Regions from separate parts of the Streptomyces sp. NPDC012510 genome, predicted to be linked through region 1. Evidence: riboswitches for the same ligand, from Rfam matches in the RefSeq annotation. Region 1 holds a riboswitch; the other holds the start of a gene.

Region 1 (5,292 bases):
GCCGCGCTCGACACCGGAGTACGCCGTGTCCTGATCGGCTGCGGCGACTCAGGCACGTCGGACGGCGGGGCCGGCGCCCTCCAGGCGCTCGGCGCGCGGCTCCTGGACGCGAAGGGCATCGAACTTCCGCCGGGCGGACAGGAGTTGACGCGACTCGACCGCATCGACCCGTCCGGCCTGGACCCCCGCCTCAAGGACGTGGAACTGCTGGTCGCCTGCAACCCGTTCAACGTGCTCTGCGGCGAACGGGGCGTCGCACGGGTCTTCGGCCCGCAGAAGGGGGCGACACCGGCACAGGTCGAGGAACTGTCGGCCGGCCTGGAGAACTGGGCACACGTCCTCACACGGGACCTGTGCGACTTCGCCCCCACCGGGACGGACCTCCACGCCGGCCCCGGTACCGGCGCCTCCGGTGGTCTCGGTGCGGGGCTGGCCGCCCTGGGGGCCCGGCTGCTCCCCCGCTTCGAGGTCCTGCTGAGCCATCTGGACCTCGACGCCCGGCTCGCCCGCGCCGACCTGGTCATCACGGCGGAGGGCGCGCTCGACCACCAGACCCCTCGCGGGAAGGTTCCCGCCGAGGTGGCCCGCCGTGCCAAGCTGGACGGCCGCCCGGTCCTCGCCCTCGCGGGCACCCTGGGTGAGGGGGCGCACGAGGTACCGGGCGTGGACGCCTGCAGCGGCATCCTGCCCGCTCCTATGGCCCTCGCCGAAGCCCTGGTCCGCGCGAGCGAGCTCCTCACGGACGCCACGGAACGAGCGTTGCGGATGATCGTCCTGGGTGCGCGGGTGACGGCGGGCACCGGAAGCGGAGCCCGCCGGCACATGCTGGGATCAAACCGCGGAGATCACACGGCGGGGACGCAACGCCCGTCCTCCGTGCGGTAGTTCCACTTCGCGCCGTCCCGGACCAGTTCCTTGACCGCGTCGACGAACCGCTCCACGTGCTCGTCGGGCGTGCCGGCCCCGAAGCTGACCCGGATGGCGTTGAGAGACCGCTCGCCGGGCGCGGCCTCGGGGGCGCCGCACTCGCCCTGGGTCTGCGGGTCGCTGCCGAGGAGGGTGCGGACGAGGGGGTGGGCGCAGAAGAGGCCGTCGCGGACACCGATGCCGTACTCGGCGGAGAGGGCGGCGGCGAAGTGGGAGCTGTTCCAGCCCTCGACGACGAAGGAGAGGACGCCGACGCGCGGGGCGTCGTCCCCGAAGAGGGAGAGGACCCGGACTTCGGGAACCTCGGCGAGACCGGCCCGTACGGTGTCGATCAGATACCGCTCACGGGCGACCAGTGACTCGAACCCGGCCTCGGTGAGGGCCTTGCAGGCGGAGGCGATGGAGTAGGCGCCGATGACGTTGGGCGAGCCGGCCTCGTGACGGGCGGCGCTCTCGTGCCACTCGACGTCCACGCCGCCGTCCGTGCGCCGCGTCACCTTCCGGCTGGCGCCGCCGCCCGCGAGGTACGGGTCCGCCTCGCGCAGCCAGTCGGCGCGCCCGGCGAGCACGCCGGAGCCGAACGGCGCGTACAGCTTGTGCCCCGAGAAGGCGACCCAGTCGACGTCCAACTCCTGTACCGACACGGGGTGGTGGGGTGCCAGCTGGGCCGCGTCGAGCACGATCCGCGCGCCGTGCGCATGCGCGGCGGCCGCCAGCTCGCGCACCGGCCAGATCTCTCCGGTGACGTTGGAGGCACCGGTGACGCAGACCAACGCGGGCCCCTGCGGGCCGCGGCCGGCGAGGGCACCCTCCAGCGTGGCCACGGCCTCCTCCGGGGTGCGCGGGGCGTCCAGGTACGTCACCCGCGCGTTCCGCCACGGCAGCAGAGACGCGTGGTGCTCCGTCTCGAAGACGAAGACCTGGCAGTCGGCGGGCAGCGCGGCGGCCAGCAGGTTCAGTGAGTCGGTGGTCGACCGGGTGAACACCACCTGGTCGTCGCCACGGCAGTCGAGGAATTCGGCGACGGTCTTCCGGGCGTTCTCGAAGAGGTCGGTGGACAGCTGCGACAGATACCCGGCGCCCCGGTGCACGCTCCCGTAGTAGGGGGCGTACGCCGCCACGTCGTCCCACACCCGCTGCAACGCGGGGGCGCTGGCGGCGTAGTCGAGCGCGGCGTAGGTGACCTCACCGCCGGTGACGAGCGGGACGGTGACATCCCGTCCCAGAACGAGCAGCGGGGAGCAGACGGACCGGGCGGCGGCAAGGGTGGAGACAGACATGGCGAACTCCCGTGAAGAGCATGCCGAGGCAGGCATGCTGAAGAAGGAACGAAGGGTACGCGGAGGCGGGGCTCGGCGGCCCTATCGCATTCGCTTGCTCACGGAAGACTCCCATGGAAACCGCGCTTGTCGTAGACCTCACTGCCTACGACCCGGTCTTCACCCGGGGCACCCCGCCACGGAAGGAGGGTTGCCGGACAGCCAGCCGGGGCTTGGGGCTGTCACTCATGACCTGAACAGGAACGTACGTGAAGTGATCGCCGCGCCGCAACCTGTGTCCGGATGGCGGGATGACGGGATGGCGGGATGGGCGCGGGATGGGTCGGAGGGTGCGGTTGTACGGCGGTGCGGGTGGGGTGGGGGTTGTTCGCGCAGTTCCCGCGCCCCTAAAGGCAAAAAGCATGGGGCGCAGCCCCTGCTTTCTGAGGGGCGCGGGGAACTGCGCGAGAAGCCCCACCCCACCCGCACCCGACCGGACTACCTGTTCGTCGCCGCGACCCACCGCTCAAGAACTCCCCGCGCCGCCCCGGAATCGATCGACTCGGCGGCCTTGGCCATCCCACCTCGCAACTGCTCCGCCAGCGACGCGGACGTCGGTTCCAGCGCCACAAGCGCCGCCGCCGAGTTCAACAGCACCGCATCCCGCACCGGCCCCGTCTCCCCACCCAGCAACCGCCGCGCGACATCGGCGTTGTAGGACGCGTCGGCCCCCCGCAGCGCCTCCACCGGCACCAGTTCCAGCCCCACATCACGCGGATCGAAGGCTTCCTCGGTGACCTTGCCGTCCCGTACGACCCACACCCGTGAGGTCGCCGTCGTCGTCAGCTCGTCCAGCCCGTCGTCGCCCCGGAAGACCAGCGAGGAGTTGCCGCGCTCGGCGAAGACACCGGCCATGATCGGCGCCATACGGGGGTCGGCGACCCCGACCGCCTGGGCGCGCACCTTCGCCGGGTTGGCCAGCGGCCCCAGCGCGTTGAAAACGGTCCGGATCCCCAACTGCCCGCGCGCGGCGGCCACATGGCGCAGCGCCGGATGGAACTTCACCGCGAAGCAGAAGGTGATCCCGGCCTCCTCGGCGACCTCGGCGACACGCTGCGGCGTCAGCTCCAGATTGACGCCCAGCTTTGCCAGCACGTCGGACGCGCCCGACGCCGACGACGCGGCCCGGTTGCCGTGCTTGACCACCTTCGCGCCCGTACCGGCGACGACGATCGACGACATCGTGGAGATGTTGACCGTCTTGGCGCCGTCCCCGCCCGTACCGACGATGTCGACGGTCTTCCCGGACACCTCGATCACCTTGGCGTGCTCGTACAGCGCCTGCACGAGGCCGGTGATCTCCTCCACGGTCTCGCCCTTGGCCCTCAGCGCCACCACGAACCCGGCGATCTGCGCGTCCGTCGCCTCGCCACGCATGATCTGGTCCATCGCCCAGAACGTGGCAGCGGCGTCCTGGTCGCGCCCGTACAGCAGCGAGTTCAGCACCGAGGGCCAGGAACGGCCCGCCGCGGTGTCGCCTCCAGCGGGGGTCACAGCGCTCATAGCCGCTCCTGGGTTTCCTGGCCGCGTGCGGGCGATGCCGCGCGGACGTGAAATCAATTCTGCGCTCTCACCCTATCCAGGTCGGAGCACGGCGAAGGGCCCCCGTCCGAAGATCGGACGGGGGCCCTTCGACCGTGGTGTGGCGAAGCGAAGCGATCAGTGGTGGCCGTGGCCGCTCGTGATCTCCTTGTACTCCTCGACGGTCGGCTTGGCGATCTGGCTCTCCTCGCCGTAGTAGCCCTTGCTCAGCTTGGCGCGGAGCTTCTCGCGACGCGTGATCTTGCGGGCGACACCGTTCTCGTCGACCGCCGGACCGATCTGGGCCGGCACGTACTGCTCGTGCGCCGTGAGCGTGTGCAGCTGCTCCTGGCTGAGGGGCTCGTGGACCTCGATGAACTCACCGTGCGGCAGGCGCTTGATGATGCCGGTCTCGCGACCGTGCAGGATCTTGTCCCGGTCCCGGCGCTGGAGACCGAGGCAGATGCGCTTGGTGACGACGAACGCGATGACCGGGGCCACGAAGAACGCGATCCGGACGAACCAGGTGATGGCGTTGATCGACAGGTGGAAGTGGGTCGCCCAGAGGTCGTTTCCACCACCGATCAGCATGACCATGTACCAGGTGATCCACGCGACACCGAAGGCCGTACGGGTCGGGGCGTTGCGCGGGCGGTCCAGGATGTGGTGCTCGCGCTTGTCACCGGTGACCCAGGACTCGATGAACGGGTAGACCGCGATCGCGACCAGGACCAGCGGGAAGACCATCAGCGGGATGAACACGCCCAGGACGAGCGTGTGGCCCCAGAAGTCGATCTCCCAGCCGGGCATGACACGGATCAGACCCTCGGAGAAGCCCATGTACCAGTCGGGCTGGGCGCCGGTCGACACCTGGTCCGGACGGTAGGGACCCATGGTCCAGATCGGGTTGATCGTCGCGATCGCCGAGATGATCGCGATGACACCGAAGACCAGGAAGAAGAAGCCTCCGGCCTTCGCCATGTACACCGGCAGCAGCGGCATGCCGACGACGTTGTTGTTCGTCTTGCCGGGGCCCGCGAACTGCGTGTGCTTGTGGTAGAAGACCAGGATCAGGTGGGCCACCATCAGGCCGAGCATGATGCCCGGCAGCAGCAGTACGTGGACCGAGTAGAAGCGGGCCACGAAGTCGCCGCCCGGGAACTCCCCGCCGAAGAGGAAGAACGACAGGTACGTGCCGACGATCGGCATGGACAGGACAGCGCCCTCCATGAAGCGGACACCGGTGCCGGAGAGCAGGTCGTCCGGGAGCGAGTAACCGGTGAAGCCGGTGAACATGCCGAGGACGAACAGCAGGAAGCCGAACAGCCAGTTGACCTCACGCGGCTTGCGGAACGCGCCGGTGAAGAACACACGCATCATGTGCACGAACATGCCGGCGAGGAAGACCAACGCGGCCCAGTGGTGGATCTGCCGGATCAGCAGACCACCGCGCACCTCGAACGAGATGTGCATGGTCGAGTTGAACGCCTCGGACATCAACTGGCCCTGCAGCGGGACGTACGGG
Region 2 (5,292 bases), on a different contig from region 1:
GCCCACCGGCGGGTGAGGAAGGCGGCCCGGTCGGCGCCGAGGATGCCGTGGAGCACCCGCGCGGCGATGTCGTCGGGGAGCAGCCGGAAGTAGTCGACCGGCGCCCACGGGGTGTGCGAGAAGTGGCCGATCCGCAGGTCGGGGCGGAGTTCGCGCAGCATCCGGGGGACCAGGGTCAGGTGGTAGTCCTGCACCAGCACGGCCGCGCCCTCGGCCGCCTCCTGGGCGAGCGCCTCGGCGAAGGCGTGGTTGTACGTCTCGTACGACGCCCACTGGCGGCGGAACTCCGCGTCGAAGGCCGGTTCCAGCGGGGTCTGGTAGAGCATGTGGTGCACGAACCACAGCGCGGAGTTGGCCACGCCGTTGTAGGCGTCATGGTGCACGTCGGCGGGGATGTCGAGCATGCGGACGCCGGGCTCGGCGACACCGCGTCGTACGGCCTCGCGGTCACCGTCGCCGAGGGCCGAGCACACCCAGACCGCGCCGGATTCCGGGTCGATCGCGGAGAGCCCCGAGACGAGGCCACCGCCGCCGCGCTTCGCTGTGAGGGCGCCGGTCTCGTCCTGGGTGTAGGTGACCGGGCCGCGGTTGGAGGCGACCAGCACCTGGGCCGCACCGTGCGTTGATGCCATACGGCTCAACCTAGCCAATGGTCCAACCGGTCAAACGTGCGGTTCGGCCGTATACAGGAGCGGCCAGGGGGGTGGGGGGTGCGTGGGGACGGCGGGTGCGGGTGGTTCGTGGTTGCTCGCGCGGTTCCCCGCGCCGTTGAGGATCAGGCCCTGCGGGCCCGATCACGCGGCCCTTCGCCGCACGTACTCCGTGATCTCCACCATCGGTGGCCTCTCCTCCAGGTCCACCGAGTACGTGCGCGGCTCGAAGCCCGCCTCACCCCGTTCGAACTGGGTGAGCACCGGCCGGATCAGATGGCCCCGGGCCAGCCGGAGCTGGGCGGTGCGGTAGATGGCCGCGGACATGCGGCCCAGCGCCGCGCCGTCCTGGTGGCGGTGTTTGCGGACGCCCACGTCGACCTGGGCCAACGCGTCGAGGCCGACGAGGTGGAGCGCGTCGACGAGCATGCCCAGCTCGACGCCGTAGCCGACGGGGAAGGGGAGCCGTTCCAGCAGGGAGCGGCGGGCCGCGTACTCGCCGCCGAGGGGCTGGACGAAGCCGGCCAGTCGCGGCCAGTGCATGTTGAGCAGGGGGCGGGCCATGAGTTCGGTCACACGGCCGCCCTGGCCGGCCGTCGTCGTGTCGGAGGCGCGCCCGTCGGACACCGTCAGGGGGCGGTCGTACATCGCCTTGACGAGGTCGACGCCGGGATCGGTGAGCAGCGGGCCGACGATCCCGGAGACGAAGTCCGACGAGAACTCCTTGAGGTCCGCGTCGATGAAGCAGACGATGTCCCCCGTCGTCACCATCAAGGAGCGCCAGAGGACCTCGCCCTTGCCGGGGACGGCCGGGATCCGGGGCAGGATCGCGTCGCGGTGGACGACCTTCGCCCCGGCCGCCGCCGCCACCTCCGACGTACGGTCGGTCGAGCCGGAGTCGACGACCACGATCTCGTCGACGAGCGGGACCTGCCGCATGAGGTCATGGCGGATGATCGCGACGATGTCGCCGACCGTCGCCTCCTCGTTCAGCGCGGGCAGGACGACGCTGACCGTCTGTCCCGAGGCCCGTTTGGCGGCCATGATCTTGTGGAGCGGGCGGTCTGCCACGGACCAGGAGCGGGTGCTCAGCCAGCGCTCGACTTCCTTCAGCACAGTGAGCGGCTCCTCTGCGTTCATCTCGCGGTTCGGACGGCTCTCTCAACTGTCCTGGCCGTCGGTTACAGTCTTGGACAACGCTGGTGACCATCGCATGTCGGTGTTCGTGTGCGTATACAACCAAATACCGCTCATCCAGAGGGGCAGAGGGATACGGCCCGATGAAGCCCCGGCAACCCTCCAGCCGGTCTCGTGACGATCACCGTCGATCGCCCCGCGAGGCTCCCGGCTAGGGAAGGTGCCAAATCCGTCTCACGACGAAATGCGTCGTGAGGAAGATGAGGAGAAAGGGCCTCGCCTCACATGGCTGCGCAGACTGTTGTCACCGAATCCCCGAAGACCGTCGACCTCGGTCCCGCCGCGGCGCTGAGCTGCCGCGAGTGCGGCCACCGCGTCCCCCTCGGACCGGTCTTCGCCTGCGAGGAGTGTTTCGGGCCGCTGGAGATCGCTTACGACTACTCCGAGTACGAGACGGAAGAGCTCCGCAAGACGATCGAGTCCGGGCCCGCCAACATCTGGCGCTACGCCCCTCTCCTGCCCGTCCCGGCCGACGTCGCCGGCAAGCCGAACATCAACCCCGGCTGGACGCAGCTCGTCAAGGCCGACAACCTGGCGCGTGAGCTGGGCGTGACCGGCGGTCTGTACATCAAGGACGACTCCGGCAACCCGACGCACTCCTTCAAGGACCGCGTCGTCGCCCAGGCCCTGGAGGCCGCCCGCGCCTTCGGCTTCACCACGCTCTCCTGCTCCTCCACCGGCAACCTCGCCGGTGCCGTGGGTGCCGCCGCCGCGCGCGCCGGCTTCCGGTCCTGTGTGTTCATCCCGCACGACCTGGAGCAGGGCAAGGTCGTCATGGCCGCGGTCTACGGCGGCGAGCTCGTCGGCATCGAGGGCAACTACGACGATGTGAACCGCTTCTGCTCCGAGCTGATCGGCGACCCGGCCGGCGAGGGCTGGGGCTTCGTCAACGTCAACCTGCGGCCGTACTACGCGGAGGGCTCCAAGACCCTGGCGTACGAGATCTGCGAGCAGCTCGGCTGGAGGCTGCCGGACCAGCTCGTGGTGCCGATCGCCTCCGGGTCGCAGCTCACGAAGATCGACAAGGGGCTGCAGGAGCTGATCAAGCTCGGGCTCGTCGAGGACAAGCCGTACAAGATCTTCGGTGCGCAGGCTGAGGGGTGCTCGCCGGTGTCGGTGGCCTTCAAGGCCGGGCACGACGTGGTGCGCCCCCAGAAGCCGAACACGATCGCGAAGTCGCTCGCGATCGGCAACCCGGCGGACGGGCCGTACGTCCTCGACATCGCCCGGCGGACCGGCGGGGCCGTGGAGGACGTGAACGACGAGCAGGTTGTCGAGGCGATCAAGTTGCTGGCGCGGACGGAGGGGATCTTCGCGGAGACCGCCGGCGGTGTGACGGTCGGAGTCACCCGGAAGCTGATCGAGAACGGGGTGCTCGACCCGACGCTGACGACCGTCGTGCTCAACACGGGGGATGGTCTGAAGACGCTGGACGCGGTGGCCGGAACCGGGCTTACGGCGACCATTCGGCCCAACCTTGATTCGTTCCGTGCAGCCGGTCTTGCGTAAGGCCTGGTAGTCGTTCGTCTGCGGGGCTGTGGGGGCTTGTCGCGCCCACGCGGCGGAGCCGCACATCCAACGCAGCCGCACATCCAACGCAGTCCCGCGCTCCTAACCCCACTGCTCTGACCGGAGGTCACACGTCATGTCCGTCAATGTTCGGATCCCTACCATCCTGCGCACTTACACGGGCGGCCAGGCTGAAGTCCAGGCCGAAGGGGCCACCCTCGCCGAGGTCATCGCCGATCTGGAAAAGAACCACAACGGGATCGCCGCCCGGGTTCTGGATGATCAGGGCAAGTTGCGGCGGTTCGTGAATGTGTACGTGAATGACGACGATGTCCGGTTCGAGCAGGGGCTGGAGACGGCCACTCCGGACGGCGCCGGCGTGTCCATCATTCCGGCGGTCGCCGGTGGCTGAGGCCCGGCGAGTACCGGCCGGTAGTAACCGTCGGTAACATTGATTACCGAGCGTTCACCGAATTGCCCCCTCCGCGAGAGAAGCGGAGGGGGCAATTCTCTATGATTAAGCGCGGTAGAGTTGGGGAACCCGGTCCGATCGCCGTAGTGATTCCATGCCGGGTGCATATTTGATCGCGCCGCACGCCCTATATGAAGTAGCCAAAGTGTGCAGGGCTTTTGTGTAATTTGTTCCCTTTGTGGGGCCCGACTTGCCCTGAATTCGGGCGAATTGTTCGTACATTCCCGACCGGTCGTGTCCAGATTTCTCGTCCGATTGACCTGTTGCAGAGGGCAGTTGGACAGATACATTCGGCCGCGGTCGACGCGTTCCGGCGCACGCCCCCAACCGTTGGGGGGTGAGGTCTGACCCGGATCCGCGAAGTGTGGATCTGTGCAAGGGCCAGTAATAGGGGAGTTAGGCATGGCTCAGGGCACCGTCAAGTGGTTCAACGCGGAGAAGGGGTACGGCTTCATCGCGGTCGACGGTGGTGCGGATGTATTCGTCCACTACAGCGCGATCCAGATGGACGGTTACCGCACCCTGGAAGAGGGCCAGCGGGTCGAGTTCGAGATCTCGCAGGGTCAGAAGGGGCCGCAGGCGGACATGGTCCGGCTCGCGGCCGGCTGAAGTAACGCGCCGGGTTTTCGCAGCGACGTTCTTCGTTCTTTTCGGGAGGGCCCGCACCCCGTACAGGGGTGCGGGCCCTCCTGCGTGTGGGGGTGCCGAGAGGTCCCGAGCCGCTGCCGAGCCGCTGCCGAGGCGCTGCCGGGAGGGCGCGCGGGGGCGCGTTCACCTGCGGATCACCGAGAGGCGCTTGCTCCCGCCCGTCACCCGACCACCACCCCTCGACGAGCCCGCTACGCGGGCGCACCTTGCACTCGGGCATGCCGAGTGCTAATCATTGGCGTTAGCACTCTGAAGGTGAGAGTGACAACGAGGACCGGGTCGGTGAGGCCCGCAGGCCATGTGGGGCAAGGAACCACGAGGCAGGCAGGCCGTCCGTCGCGGGCGCCAGCGCGGTCCGGAGCAATCCACCCCAGTCCGGGAGGACCACTTCACATGGCCAAGATCATCGCGTTCGACGAGGAGGCGCGGCGCGGCCTCGAGCGCGGCATGAACCAGCTCGCGGACGCCGTCAAGGTGACGCTCGGCCCCAAGGGCCGGAACGTCGTCCTCGAGAAGAAGTGGGGCGCCCCCACGATCACCAACGATGGTGTGTCCATCGCCAAGGAGATCGAGCTCGAGGACCCGTACGAGAAGATCGGCGCCGAGCTGGTCAAGGAAGTCGCGAAGAAGACGGACGACGTAGCCGGTGACGGCACGACGACCGCGACCGTCCTTGCCCAGGCGCTCGTCCGCGAGGGCCTGCGCAACGTCGCCGCCGGCGCCAACCCGATGGCCCTGAAGCGCGGTATCGAGAAGGCCGTCGAGGCCGTCTCCGGTGCGCTGCTCGACCAGGCCAAGGAGGTCGAGACCAAGGAG

Evidence for each region. Region 1 has a riboswitch for S-adenosylmethionine ahead of ACFY9I_RS28840 (aminotransferase class V-fold PLP-dependent enzyme). Riboswitches for the same ligand answer to the same signal wherever they lie in the genome.
Region 2: linked by a shared signal. The riboswitch ahead of thrC (threonine synthase) and the one ahead of ACFY9I_RS28840 (aminotransferase class V-fold PLP-dependent enzyme) in region 1 are both predicted to bind S-adenosylmethionine.

What each region holds. Positions count from the first base shown of each region.
Region 1 covers NZ_JBIBEN010000017.1:113,425-118,716, reverse strand. Annotated here, with positions in the region: gene ACFY9I_RS28845 (glycerate kinase) at 1-885, shown strand, start outside; gene ACFY9I_RS28840 (aminotransferase class V-fold PLP-dependent enzyme) at 846-2,207, opposite strand; SAM riboswitch class IV at 2,325-2,440, opposite strand; gene trpD (anthranilate phosphoribosyltransferase) at 2,685-3,749, opposite strand; gene ACFY9I_RS28830 (cytochrome b N-terminal domain-containing protein) at 3,906-5,292, opposite strand, start outside.
Region 2 covers NZ_JBIBEN010000030.1:59,926-65,217, forward strand. Annotated here, with positions in the region: gene ACFY9I_RS37640 (trehalose-6-phosphate synthase) at 1-632, opposite strand, end outside; gene ACFY9I_RS37645 (glucosyl-3-phosphoglycerate synthase) at 795-1,766, opposite strand; SAM riboswitch class I at 1,898-2,054, shown strand; gene thrC (threonine synthase) at 2,073-3,356, shown strand; gene ACFY9I_RS37655 (MoaD/ThiS family protein) at 3,493-3,768, shown strand; gene ACFY9I_RS37660 (cold-shock protein) at 4,231-4,437, shown strand; gene groL (chaperonin GroEL) at 4,870-5,292, shown strand, end outside.